DNA from 2 places in the Bacillus pretiosus genome. Region 2 is predicted to be linked to the other one. Evidence: riboswitches for the same ligand, from Rfam matches in the RefSeq annotation. Region 2 holds a riboswitch; the other holds the start of a gene.
The links. A riboswitch is a leader RNA that binds a small molecule or an ion and turns the genes downstream of it on or off. The one in region 2 is predicted to bind cyclic di-GMP.

Region 1: another riboswitch for cyclic di-GMP. It lies ahead of ACU8YW_RS05570 (SpaA isopeptide-forming pilin-related protein); the one in region 2 lies ahead of ACU8YW_RS02285 (methyl-accepting chemotaxis protein).

The regions. Positions count from the first base shown of each region.
Region 1 is NZ_CM129593.1:1,060,305-1,063,734, forward strand. Features, by position in the region: partial or broken gene ACU8YW_RS05555 (CPCC family cysteine-rich protein) at 1-197, shown strand, start outside; gene ACU8YW_RS05560 (hypothetical protein) at 264-647, opposite strand; gene ACU8YW_RS05565 (TetR/AcrR family transcriptional regulator) at 980-1,516, shown strand; cyclic di-GMP riboswitch class I at 1,689-1,781, shown strand; gene ACU8YW_RS05570 (SpaA isopeptide-forming pilin-related protein) at 1,841-3,430, shown strand, end outside.
Region 2 is NZ_CM129593.1:440,456-443,885, forward strand. Features, by position in the region: gene ACU8YW_RS02280 (anaerobic C4-dicarboxylate transporter family protein) at 1-721, opposite strand, end outside; cyclic di-GMP riboswitch class I at 1,005-1,089, shown strand; gene ACU8YW_RS02285 (methyl-accepting chemotaxis protein) at 1,233-2,972, shown strand; TPP riboswitch at 3,034-3,135, shown strand; gene ACU8YW_RS02290 (MTH1187 family thiamine-binding protein) at 3,236-3,430, shown strand, end outside.

The DNA.
Region 1 (3,430 bases), 620 kb from region 2:
TTTGTAATATATGTTATTGGGAAGATGATGAGGTTCAGTTTAACGGTCCTGACTTTGAAGGCGGGGCGGATGAAGTTTCGTTAAGACAAGCACAGAAAAATTTCATTACATTGGGTGCTTGCGAGGAATGTTTTGTGCAATCAGTTAGAAAGCCAAATAGTGAAGATGTGAAGGACGCTAGTTGGAAGCAAATTTAGTAAGTAAAATGTTATTACTCAATTTATCAGGAGTAATAACATTTTTTTTATGCAATGATGAAAGAATTAACGCCGTCTTATAAGATAAAATAGTAAAGATGATACAGTAATAGGAAGGCCAGTATCCAGAAAAGCTTTTAAATAAAAGGATAGAAAATCTCTGTCATTAAACCACATAAAGAATAAATGATTGTAGGAAATACCTAACAGTATAAATAAAGGAATACCGATCTTTAATTCGTGACTTCCTTTTATTTTTCTATAACAAAATTCACCTAATAAACAACCGATAAGAACAGGAATGCTTCCAAGAATTAAAAACATAATAATAGATACCCAAATCGGTCCCCATGAATCCGCATAATTTGGAACTAGTGTATACTGTAAAACGTTCACAATGATAGAAAAAACCAGTAAGCATATTAAATAACTAATAGAAAATTTTTTCAATGGAATCATCCTTATAAAAGTTCACTTTATTTTTATGAACATATAAACCTCTTTGAATTATAGATTAAATATATAAGGATAATCAATTTGTATGCATTTCATGTTTATGGATATATTTTCAACGAATATAAATGTATAGATGTATAGTCAATTGTGAGTATTTGATGTTATCATATTGAATGATATGGAAATTTTTAATAGAAGAAGCAACGAACAATTCAAAGGTAATGAAGCCTTTGTGGTATAAAGAAAATATTTATTATTACTCAGCGATATTAAAAATAAGATACGTATTTATATAAATTTAGTAGAAATGGGGGTTTTAAAAAGGAATGAGTATAAGTATAACAAGGCAAAAAATTTTAGCGGCCGCTTCTCAAATTGTGCAATGTAAAGGGGTTGCTAAGTTAACCTTAGAAGCGGTAGCAAAAGAGGCGGGGATAAGTAAAGGTGGATTGTTGTATCACTTTTCAACTAAAGAAGCTTTAATAGAGGGCATGATACTCAAAGGGACGGAGGAGTATCAAGACGCTATTCACAATAAAGTAGCGGAGGACTTAGAGAAGAAAGGAAGGTGGGTACGTTCTTTTGTAGAGGAAAGATTAAGTAATGAGGGAAGAGTAGAAGAGCTGGGTAGTAGTATGATGGCAGCATTAATGCTAAAGCCTGAATTACTTGAACCGTTAAAACAATCATTTCAGCAACTGCAAAATAAAATAGAAAATGATGAGATAGATTCAGTTTGTGCCACAATTATTAGATTAGCGGCAGATGGATTATGGTATTCGGAATATTTAGGGGTTGGAAGACTAAGCCCCGAATTAAGAGAAAAAGTGATTCAAGCTCTTATTTTTAATTCATATAAATAGAATATACGAACTATATAATGTAAAACAATTCACCATTGCTTATTTAATGCACTGGTGAATTGTTTTTTTTTATTAGAAAAATAGAACAATTTCATAGAGTATTGAATTATAACCGTCCAGACGGTATAGTAATATTTGGTTTAAGAGGAAAATGAAACAAAAAAAGAATAAAAAATATTTTTAGCACACTATTCGAAAGGATAGGCCGCAAAGCTTAGAGTCTACGGTAATACATATTGGTTACTAAGATCGTCTGGTTGCACATTTTTGATGCAACCGGACGGTCTTTTTTTGTTATATAAATATAAAAAATAGGAGGGAATTATGCAAATGAAAAGTACTAAGAGGCATATTTCGATGGTTTCATTAGTTTTTCTAGTATTATTTTCAGTGCTAAATGTGTGGGCTCCAGTTATTCAAGCCGCTGTGATAAAAAATCCAGTGGACGAGATTAATATCTCCCGTACTGATGGTACAACGTCTGAACCATATCAAGCCTCAGATGGCATGAAAGTAGAAGTGAAGTGGTCAGCTAAAGAAAAAATAAAAAGTGGAGATCAATTCACAATTGATATGCCAAAAGAATTTAGAAAAGATCTTATGAATATGAGTTTTCCTTTAAAAGATGCTGAAGGAAAAACAGTTGGTACATGTGAGATGAAAAAAGGTCTATTGACATGTACTATGGGTGATTACGTAGAAGGAAAGAATAACGTTAAAGGTTCTTTATTCGTAGAATTCTACTTTGGGCTAGAAGCATATGATGGTGTCAAAGAAATTCCATTAGAATTTAACGTTGATGGTCAAATCGTAAATAAAGAAGTAAGTGTAAATAATACGACAGAGAGACCGAAGCCACATCCCAATACAGATAATCTATTGAAATGGGGTTCTTATAATCAAGAAGATCCATCAATTGCTGATTGGCTTGTATATGTAAATGCAACTGGAACAGAAATGCAAGATCTTAAATTAACAGACACATTAGGACCTGGGCATGAATTAATTACAGATAGCTTAGTATTAGAAGAGGCTGTATTTGAAGATGGCTATGCACCAACAAATATTAAGCCAGCAGATTTATCTAAAATTAAAATCAATGCAACGAAAACTGGATTTACAATTGAATTTCCAGACAGTTCAAAAGGTTATATTTTAAGATATAAAACAAAGATTACCAATCCCGCTGCAAAGCCTCATAAAAATACAGTGAAATTAGAAGGCAAAAATATTAAAACTGAAGAAAAAGTAGGAGAAGTATTCGTAAGTGGTGGGGGAGGAACTGGTTCAGGCGACGATCATCCACCTAGTATTGAAAAGAATATAGTTGATGAGAGTGGTAAGCTTGTAGAGAATCAGCAGTTAGCGCAAATGGATCAACCTATTCAATATCAAGTTGGTACACATATACCAAACGATCCTCCTAAATACACATCTATGGTAATTAGTGATGATTTAGAAGATGTATTAGAAGTATTAGAGGCAAAAGTGTATGATCAAAATGGCCAAGATATTACTTCTAAAGGAACACTAAAGATAGATAAACAAAAAAGTGAAGTAACATTTACGTTCGGTGAGAGTTTTGACTATAAGTCATATGAAGACCAGATAATTAACCTTAGTATTAAGGCGAAAATTAAAGCTAATGCAGACTTATCTTCTTACGTAGATAAGAAGATTCCTAATAAGGCAGAATTACATTTTGATGATAAAACATTAACATCGAAAGAAGTAAATGTTACACCGCCTGAAGCTCTAAAAGAAGGTACAGTATCGATTCATAAAATAGATGCTGAGAATCCGAACAAAGGGTTAAAAGGTGCCGAATTTGAAGTTCGAAATAGTGCAAATGAAGTTGTTGCAAAACTGATAACGGACGAAAACGGCTTTTCAGTACCTCAAACTTTAGCTCCT
Region 2 (3,430 bases):
GAAGTACGACAAGGAAAGTTCCTACTAAGAAAAGGATAACGGATAGTTTAGCGCCTTTTAAACCAACAAATTCTTTCTTCTCTTCAATTTTAGGAATCATTCCTTCTTTTAAACGTTTCAAGTATTCAGGGTCTTCATTTAATTCTTTCCCCATTTTGCTAGCAACAAATGCAGCTACCATACAAGCGATGAAGGTAGAAGGAATACTTACTTTTAAAATATCTAATAAGGTGATTTTATAGTCAGCTAGCATTGCTAAAAGTGCAACTGTTGCAGCTGATATAGGGCTAGCTGTAATTGCTTGTTGGGAAGCGATTACGGCAATTGACATTGGTCGTTCCGGTCTAATCCCAGATTCGCGAGAGACTTCTGCGATAACAGGAAGTACAGAATAAGCAACGTGACCAGTTCCTGCGCACAGTGTAAATAAATAAGTAACAATTGGAGCAAAGAATGTAATGCGCTTTGGATTTTTTCGCAATGCTTTCTCAGCTAGATGAACAAGGTAGTCCATTCCTCCAGCAGCTTGCAGTGCACCGGCAGCTGTAATTACTGCTAAAATCATAAGCATTACATCAATAGGAGGAGCTGTAGGTTGTAAGTGGAAGACAAAAACAAGTATTGCCATACCAACGCCACCCATTACTCCTAGACCAACTCCGCCTAGGCGTGCGCCAATAAAAATGCAGAGTAGTAACGTAAGAAATTGTAGCCAAAACATGATAAACTACCTCCGGAATTCATTAGTTAAGATATATTTGAATAATTTAATTTGAACGAAAATTAAAACAAATACCCAAAATAATCCTTGTGTTATATACATTTTTTATTATATAACACAAGAAATGTAACATTCACGAACTTTGTTAAATTATTTCGAAAAAATAATACCTTGAAACTTTACATTTGCATCTCTAAATAGGTAGACATTTTAATTCTTATGTTGTAATCTTTGATAGAGAATAATTTAATTCTCATAGAACTCCCATATCGTTCAACTCGTTCAGCGAGAAAGGCAAACTGATGGAAACATTAGGACGCAAAACTACAGGAGCTAAGGTCGAAAGGCTATGCTAGCCAGTTACCGGACGGATAGGGTTGGTCTTGACCAATGCTCTTTTCATTGGTCTTTTTTTTGTTTATAAACAAATGAGAGCCGTTATCGTTTATTAATAAGGTGTATATTTTAATAGCGTTACTTTATAGTAAGTTAATTAAGAAAGGTGATGTTAATGAGAAGATATTGGCATAAACTATCATTTCTTCAAAAAAATGTATTGTTAACTGTGTTAGTTATTTTGACGCTTGTCGGTACTATGGGAGCGTTAAGTTTTAACATGTTTCAAAATAGCATGATGTCTATATTTGAAAGGCATTCTTTTGAAACAGGAGATACGGTATTACATAAATTAGACGCAGAAATATTGAGAGATGTTGCAAAAGACCCAACAGCAGAAAGAGAAAAGAGAGAGAAGTTAACAGAGAAATTAGATGAATCAACGGAAGAATTGAACAGTGTTGGACAAACCTATATTGTTGGAGCGAAAAAAAATGAAAAAGGTGAGCTACAAATCATTGATTTATCTACAGGTTTAGCAAATGTTGTTGAAGTAAGGCCGGGAGAATATTATAAACAACCAGACCTTTGGATGAAAGCATATGATAAAGTAATGAGCACAAAAAAAGCAAACATGACAGAAGTATATGAAGACGCATTAGGAACATGGGTAACGATATTAGAGCCAATTAAAGATGGAGAAGGTAATATTGTGGCACTTGTTGCAGCTGATGTAGATGCTTCTATTGTTCCTAGTACAAAAGAAAAGTTCATTATACAAGGTTTAATGTTTATTTGTATTTCTGTTTTAATTGCAACTTTTATTCAATTCTTAATTGTGCGTAACGCACTTGCTCCATTGCGGGATTTACGTGAAGGATTGCGCAGAGTCGGTGAAGGTGATTTAAGTATTAAATTAGAGGAAAGACCAGATGATATTGGTATTATTAATGCGTATTTTAATAATACCATTGAGAAGTTTAAAGGAATTATAGATAAAGTGAAGCAGACAGCAGAACAGGTTTCCTCATCTTCGCAAGAATTGTCAGTGAGTACGAAAGAGAATAGTATGGCAGTCCAAGGAATCGTAAGTTCTATAGTTGAGTTAAGGGCTGGCGTTCAATCACAAGAAACTTCAGTACCAAAGTATTTAGGTATTGTATATGAAATGGAAGATAGGATGGAAGAGATAACTAATATTGCAAAACAAATGGCGAAAGAGTCTGAAGGTACGACGCATCATTCAGTAAAAGGAAATGGTGTTATTGAACAGACGATTAATCAAATGAAAATAATACAAAATGCAGTACAAGATTTATCTTCTATCATTCATTCTTTGGAAACAAGATCAAAAGAAATTAGTGATATTGTAAATGTAATTACAGGTATTTCAAATCAAACGAATTCGCTAGCTTTAAATGCTTCTATTGAAGCTTCACGTGCTGAGGCAACCGGAAAGGGATTTGCCGTTGTTGCTGATGAAGTGCGTAAATTAGCAGAGCAGACGGAAGCATCAGCAAAAGATATAGCGAAATTAATAGGGGAAACACAAGTTGAAACGGAAGAAGCTGTTGTTTCAATACAAAAAGCTTCAAAAGAAGTAGAATCCGGAATTAAACTTTTTCAAAGTAGTGGTGCTTTCTTTGAAAAAATTTCAAAATCAGCACAATCTGTTACAAATCAAGTTAGAGTTGTTTCTAGCAATTCAAGTGATATATTGCAAAATAGCCAAAATATTGTTCGTGTTGTAAATGAACTATCACTTATTGCAAATAAGTATGCAAATAGTAGTAATAATATTGAAGAAAGTATGAAAGAACAGGAAATGTCTGTACAAGATATAGCTGAATTAGCTAGTTCTTTAAGCTGGCTTTCACAGGAGTTACAAGAGTTAATAGGGGAATTCAAAAGTTAAATGAAATGATTATACGTGCTTTTGTTTGTTCAATAAAATAAATCATGCTACAATGAAAACGAATTAAGGACCGGGGAGCCAATTGGCTGAGAGGATGTAAACAAACATCGACCCTCAACCTGATCTGGATAATGCCAGCGTAGGGAGTTACTTAAAGTGATGTAGCATATGTTATTCTATAATAACTTGCATACAAGGCTTTCCTACGCAGTAGGAAAGCCTTTTCTTGTTTTAATATTTCATTTTATAAGGGGGATTTTACTATGTCACAACAAGTTACAATTTCATTTTCAGTAGTACCACAAGCGAAGAACAAAGATGTGTATTCTGTTGTTGATAAAGCAATTGAAGTTGTACAACAATCGGGAGTTCGTTATGAAGTAGGGGCAATGGAAACAACGCTGGAAGGAGAATTAGATGTACTTCTTGATATCATTAAACGTGCGCAACAAGCTTGT